2 regions of the Enterobacter mori genome follow, and region 2 is predicted to be linked to the other one. Evidence: predicted binding sites of a transcription regulator. Region 2 holds the regulator's gene; the other holds the start of a gene.
The links. The regulator LexA, encoded in region 2, represses DNA repair genes until DNA is damaged. The targets are predictions, from matches to a motif close to TNCTGTATGTACATACAGNA.
Positions count from the first base shown of each region.

Region 1 (3,420 bases), 1.2 Mb from region 2:
GCCAGGCTAAAGACCGGTGCCGCAGCGGCGGCAGCGACAGAGGCTTGCTTCACGCTCTCTGCCACAGGCGTTGGATCTACTGGCGGTACGGAAACGGATGGCGCTTTTGTGACAGGCTCTTGCACCGGCTCCGGCACAGGTTGATACCAGGCAGCCAGCTGCTCCCGCTCACGGGCGCGGCGCTCTTCCACTTCTTCAAAGTAGTACATTGGTGGACGAGACGGTTTCGCCTCTTCCGCCACGTCAGGCTCAGGTTGTACGTATGGCTGCGCAGGTTCAACCGGTTCCGGTACATAGGGCTGTGCGACCGGCTGCTCATATTCCGGGTAACCCTGTGGTTCATACACAGGCTCCGGCTGATAAGGCTGCTGCCATTGTTCCTGCTGCACAGGAACATAGCTCTCCGGTTCCGGCGCAATAACAGGTTCCGGGGTGTGAACACCCGGCGCAGTCTGCCAGTCAACCTGAGGTTGCTGGATAACCGACTCCGGAGCAGGAACGGGCGCAGACGGCATTACGGCTTCCGCTGGCGCAGTAAAAGCCTGCGCTGCCGTGGTTGCGGCAGCGGCGGCTGCGACCGGCTCTGTAACTGAATGACCATTCAGCAGCGGATCGTATTCGTCAAAATCGCCAGGCATCGCACGGTTGCCGGAGAAGAGCACATCATCAGGATCGACGGCGGCACCCGCCGCACGGTACTCAACCTGCTCGCCTTCATCCATGCGTTTACCGGAGAAGAGCGCCGCATCGGTTTTACGCCCAAGCGGATTGGCAAATTTTTCAGCGACGCGCTGACGACGCGCGAGCGCGCCGCGAAGAATACGGGCACGACGAGATTCACGACGCTGTACCGGTGCCTCGTCTTCCTCTTCGTACTCATCTTCATATTCGTCTTCATCGACCCACGTATCGTCACGACGGGTACGGTTACTGGCGAAAGTAAGGATAGTGAGAATAAAGCTGCCGATCTTCTCGGCGATGTTCACCCACGACCAGCCAGTAAACAGGGTCAACCCTGCGGCCCAGATGCAAAGCAGCGTCAGGGTGCCGCCACTGCTGTGAAGCATCGGCTGCAGGGCGGAACTCAGCAGGCTACCGATGACGCCACCGGAAGCGAAGTACCAGATATCGTCGGCATTTATAGCCGCCAGCCCGCATGAAGTGAGGATCAGCGCCAGCGCGCCAATCAGGCGCAGCGACACCGCGAAGTAGTCGATGTAATCATCATTCTGACGATGACGCCAGGCAAACCAGCATCCGCCAATGATAATGACGGGAAGGGTATAGGCCATTACACCGAAAATGAAAAACAGCGTATCCGCAAGCCAGGCACCCGGTACACCGCCTAAATTATGGATAGGCTCATGCCATGCGGTTTGCGACCAGCTGGGATCGGAGGGATTGAAACTGAGTAAGGCTGCCATCAGCCAGACGGCGAAAAGGGCAATAAGCAACAGCAAAGCCTCGAGGAGACGACGTCCGCTGCTTAGCTTCGATAGTGTGACTTCTTTGTCTTCAGTGTATTCCTGGCTCAAGAAAGGCTCTCCAGGTATCAGGCATATCCTGCCTGTTTGCTAAAACGGACAACAGCGCCGGGGACTCCCCGGCACTGTTGCTGTATGGATTAACAGGAGTGTAATCAAACTACGCTGATTTTGCACCTGTTCCGTGTTAGCGCGTCTTAATAACCAGACGATTGCTCTGTTTAACCTCTTCCATCACCACATACGTACGGGTGTCGTTCACGCCCGGCAGACGCAGCAAGGTTTCACCCAGCAGCTTACGGTAGGCGGACATATCAGGCACACGGGTTTTCAACAGGTAGTCGAAATCACCGGAAACCAGATGACACTCTTGAATTTCTTCAAGTTTTTGTACAGCGGAGTTGAATTGTTCAAACACATCCGGCGCACCACGATTCAGAGTAATCTCAACAAATACCAGAAGTGAGGCATCCAGATAATGCGGGTTCAGCAGAGCCGTATAGCCCTGAATAAAACCCTGTCTTTCCAGTCGGCGCACACGCTCAAGGCACGGCGTCGGGGAAAGTCCCACACGTTTTGAAAGCTCGACGTTGGAAATACGCCCATCCTTTTGCAATTCATTAAGAATGTTACGATCGATACGGTCGAGATCTTTGCCAGGGCGCTTCTTGCTATCTACCATTATTATTGTCTCTCTGTATTCCTTCCCTACTCCTGCCTGGACCCTGTGCACATCACTGTTCAGAGCCTGTACCCGTTAGTCATCACATCGCCTGGTTATGTATTAGACGCGATGCGGATTCGGGTTCTGTTGGTAAGAAAACCGTTGCCCGAAGGCAGTCACCGACATCACGTATGGCGTCTGTCCACGCCATGCGTAGATTTCACTGACACGGTAAAAATGGCATTTACGTGCATGCCTATGCGGCACACGGTTAACGCGGTTTTTTTTCTTCCTTGAATGTTTTCGCAAAAGCGCAGGGGATTGTCAAAGCAAAACATCGATTTTTAGTACAACATGCCGGATATTCATTACGGCAGGGTATTAATCGTCATTTTATTGCCTTATAAACGACCGGTTTTCAGGAGAAATAGTGATGTTATAGCGCATCATTCATCGTCCGTGGCTATTACACAGATTGATATCAAAATTGCTGCGCTCTTTTTTTACGACAACAAATTCCCTACAATCCAGCCAAATGTCTGCAAACAACAATGGGGATCTCATGGGCACGGCCAAACACAGTAAGCTGCTAATCCTTGGTTCTGGACCTGCGGGATATACCGCAGCGGTCTATGCTGCACGCGCTAACCTGCACCCGGTACTCATCACCGGTATGGAAAAAGGCGGTCAGCTGACCACCACCACCGAAGTGGAAAACTGGCCAGGGGATCCAAACGACCTGACCGGGCCGCTGCTGATGGAACGTATGCACGAGCATGCCGCTAAATTCGAAACTGAAATTCTGTTCGACCACATCAATAAGGTCGATCTGCAGAACCGTCCGTTCCGCCTGACGGGCGACAGCGGCGAATACACCTGTGACGCGCTGATCATCGCCACCGGCGCCTCTGCCCGTTACCTTGGTCTGCCGTCTGAAGAAGCGTTCAAGGGCCGCGGCGTCTCTGCCTGCGCCACCTGCGACGGCTTCTTCTATCGCAACCAGAAAGTTGCAGTGATCGGCGGCGGTAACACCGCGGTGGAAGAAGCGCTCTACCTGGCAAACATCGCCTCTGAAGTGCACCTGATCCACCGTCGCGACACCTTCCGCGCGGAGAAGATCCTGATCAAACGCCTGATGGATAAAGTGGCAAGCGGCAACATCGTGCTGCACACCCACCGAACCCTGGAAGAGGTGACGGGCGATCAAATGGGCGTTGCCGGTCTGCGTCTGCGCGATACCCAGAACACCGATAACATCGAGACGCTTGAAGT
Region 1 covers NZ_CP104285.1:1,538,740-1,542,159, reverse strand. Annotated here, with positions in the region: gene N2K86_RS07230 (DNA translocase FtsK 4TM domain-containing protein) at 1-1,535, opposite strand, end outside; gene lrp (leucine-responsive transcriptional regulator Lrp) at 1,672-2,166, opposite strand; gene trxB (thioredoxin-disulfide reductase) at 2,711-3,420, shown strand, end outside.
Region 1: N2K86_RS07230 (DNA translocase FtsK 4TM domain-containing protein) is a predicted target of LexA. The motif match lies at 1,614-1,633, and genes of this name have one in related genera.

Region 2 (3,420 bases):
CGGTCAGAGAGGCGAATCATCTCGTAGGAGAAGTTCGCCGCGATCTCTTCCATCAGCGCAATGGCGTTCTGCTGTGCTTTCTCGTGGGAAATCTTCTTGCTGCGTGCTTCGTCTTCAACTGCGCGGGCAATCGCTTTGGAGGCCAGCAGCTTGTTGAAAAGATCCTGACGCGCCGGGAGACGAGGCCCAACGGCAGCCAGACGCTGGCGTGCGAAGTGCATACGCGCTACGCGTGCCAGTTTTTGCGCGATGATCTTGTCGGTGCCGTGCTCGTCCGCCATACGACGCAGCGAAACGGAAGGGGAGAAGCGCACAAAGCTGTCGCGTCCCAGCCAGGAGACCGCGAAGAACTTCTGGATGCCGTTGAGCATACGCAGCGGCGGATTCTCTTCGCCTTTTTCGCGGCCCGGACGGCGACCAAACATCACTGAGACCGGCACCATCTGCACATCCAGATCAGGATTGCTGCGGTGCAGGTCGAGATAGTCATGGAACAGCTTGATGGACTCTTCTTTCGGCGTGTAATAGGTAAACACGCGCGGCCCGCCGTGGATAAACACGTAGCGCGGCAGCAGAGTGCCATCAACTTCAAGCGGTTCAAGTGGGTCAGGTAAATCATGCGCCAGACATTGGGCGCGAAGCGTCAGCAGGTCTGCCTTCGAGTTATAAGGCAAAACATACATAATAGGGCGCGACGTATCGAGCCCTAATTCCAGCGCAGGTTCTGCTGGGATAGACTTACTTTTTACCAGGACGCTTAATGGTAAATTAAGTAATTTGTAGTAAATTCGTGGCCAGCCGGACATAAACGATGTAAAGCCTCTGGTTAATAATGCAATTGCGGCGCAAGGATAACAGAAAGCGCGCAAAATTTCTGTTGTTACCCGTCATACTTCAGGCTGCAGCAAAACGCGCTGCGCTCACAGTTACTGACGCTTTTTCCAATAAAAGGTTCTTTTAATGGCCAATAATACCACTGGGTTAACCCGAATCATCAAAGCTGCTGGCTATTCATGGAAAGGTTTCCGTGCCGCGTGGCTTAACGAAGCTGCTTTCCGCCAGGAGGGGGTCGCCGCTATCGTCGCGATTATCATCGCCTGCTTCCTTGATGTTGATGCAATAACTCGCGTGCTTCTCATCGGCTCTGTTCTTTTGGTGATGATAGTGGAAATTCTCAATAGCGCTATTGAGGCGGTTGTGGACCGTATCGGTTCAGATTTCCACGAACTTTCTGGCCGCGCGAAAGACATGGGATCTGCCGCTGTGCTGCTGGCGATTATCACGGCTGCTATCACCTGGGTCACGTTGCTTTGGTCACATTTCCGATGAGCCTCGAGGAATAATTAAGTCCCTGGTTTTTTGTGCAGTTTTTGGTTCCAAAATCGCCTTTGACTGTATATACTCACAGCATAACTGTATATACACCCAGGGGGCGGAATGAAAGCGTTAACGACCAGGCAGCAAGAGGTGTTTGATCTCATTCGGGATCATATCGGCCAGACGGGTATGCCACCCACGCGTGCGGAAATCGCTCAGCGTCTGGGCTTCCGTTCTCCAAATGCGGCCGAGGAACACCTGAAAGCGCTGGCGCGCAAAGGTGTGATTGAAATTGTGTCTGGCGCGTCTCGCGGCATTCGTCTGCTGGTGGAAGAAGAGACAGGCATTCCGCTGATTGGTCGTGTCGCCGCAGGTGAACCTCTGTTGGCCCAGCAGCATATTGAAGGTCACTATCAGGTCGATCCTGGTATGTTCAAGCCGAGTGCGGATTTCCTGCTGCGCGTCAGCGGGATGTCCATGAAAGATATCGGCATTCTTGACGGCGATCTGCTGGCCGTTCACAAAACACAGGATGTACGTAACGGTCAGGTTGTGGTCGCGCGTATTGATGATGAAGTGACAGTCAAGCGATTGAAAAAACAGGGCAACACCGTACAGCTGCTGCCCGAAAATAACGAATTCTCCCCGATTGTGGTGGATCTGCGCGAACAGAACTTCTCCATTGAAGGTCTGGCCGTTGGTGTTATCCGCAACGGTGAATGGCTGTAACCTCTTCCTGACAGGCTACGGGTCTCCGTAGCCTGGATCATTTTGCATTCCCGGTATTTTTCATGTCACTGCTGACAGCTTCTGATAAGGCATTGTGGCGTCTTGCACTGCCGATGATTTTTTCCAATATCACCGTTCCCTTGCTTGGCCTGGTGGACACTGCGGTGATTGGTCATCTGGATTCCCCCGTTTATCTGGGCGGCGTGGCGATTGGCGCAACGGCGACCAGTTTTCTCTTTATGCTGCTGCTCTTTTTACGCATGAGTACCACGGGGCTTACGGCACAAGCCTATGGCGCGAAAGATCCGCTGCGACTGGCGCGCGCGCTGGTGCAACCACTCATTCTGGCACTTGGGGCAGGTGCCTTAATCGTTCTCTTTCGCACGCCGCTGATTGATCTGGCGCTGCATATTGTGGGTGGCAGCGAGGCGGTACTGGAGCAGGCGCGTCGCTTCCTTGAAATCCGCTGGCTCAGCGCGCCCGCATCACTGGCAAACCTGGTTCTGCTGGGCTGGCTGCTGGGCGTGCAGTACGCTCGTGCGCCGGTCATCCTACTGGTAGTGGGAAACCTTTTGAACATCGTGCTCGACCTCTGGCTGGTGATGGGCCTGCACATGAACGTACAGGGCGCGGCGCTGGCAACAGCAGTCGCAGAATACGGCACGTTTCTCATCGGCCTGTGGATGGTCTGGCGCGTACTGGCCATGCGTGGCGTCTCCCTTGTCATGCTGAAAACCGCGTGGCGCGGCAACATCCGCAAGCTGCTGGCGCTGAACCGCGACATTATGCTGCGCTCATTACTGCTTCAGCTCTGCTTTGGCGCGCTGACGGTCTTTGGGGCGCGACTTGGGCCGGAGATCGTCGCGGTTAATGCGGTCCTGATGACGCTGCTGACCTTTACCGCGTATGCGCTGGATGGCTTTGCCTATGCCGTTGAAGCCCATTCGGGGCAAGCGTATGGCGCACGCGAAAGCGGCCAGCTCCGCGAGGTGTGGCGGGCGGCTTGCCGTCAGTCAGGCCTGGTGGCACTGGCGTTTGCACTCATTTACGCCTGTCTGGGTGAACAAATCGTTGCCTTACTCACCTCCCTCCCATCGCTGCGCGAACTGGCGAGTCACTATGTCGTCTGGCAGGTGATCTTACCGGTGGTGGGCGTGTGGTGTTATCTGCTGGATGGCATGTTTATTGGCGCGACGCGAGGTGCGGAGATGCGCAATAGCATGGCGGTCGCGGCTGCAGGTTTTGGCCTGACGCTGCTGACCTTACCGTATTTGGGCAACCACGGTTTATGGCTGGCACTGGCAGTTTTTCTCGCGTTACGTGGCCTGTCGCTGGCCTTTATCTGGCACCGTCACTGGCGAAATAACACCTGGC
Region 2 covers NZ_CP104285.1:293,502-296,921, forward strand. Annotated here, with positions in the region: gene plsB (glycerol-3-phosphate 1-O-acyltransferase PlsB) at 1-806, opposite strand, end outside; gene N2K86_RS01415 (diacylglycerol kinase) at 961-1,329, shown strand; gene lexA (transcriptional repressor LexA) at 1,438-2,046, shown strand; gene dinF (MATE family efflux transporter DinF) at 2,109-3,420, shown strand, end outside.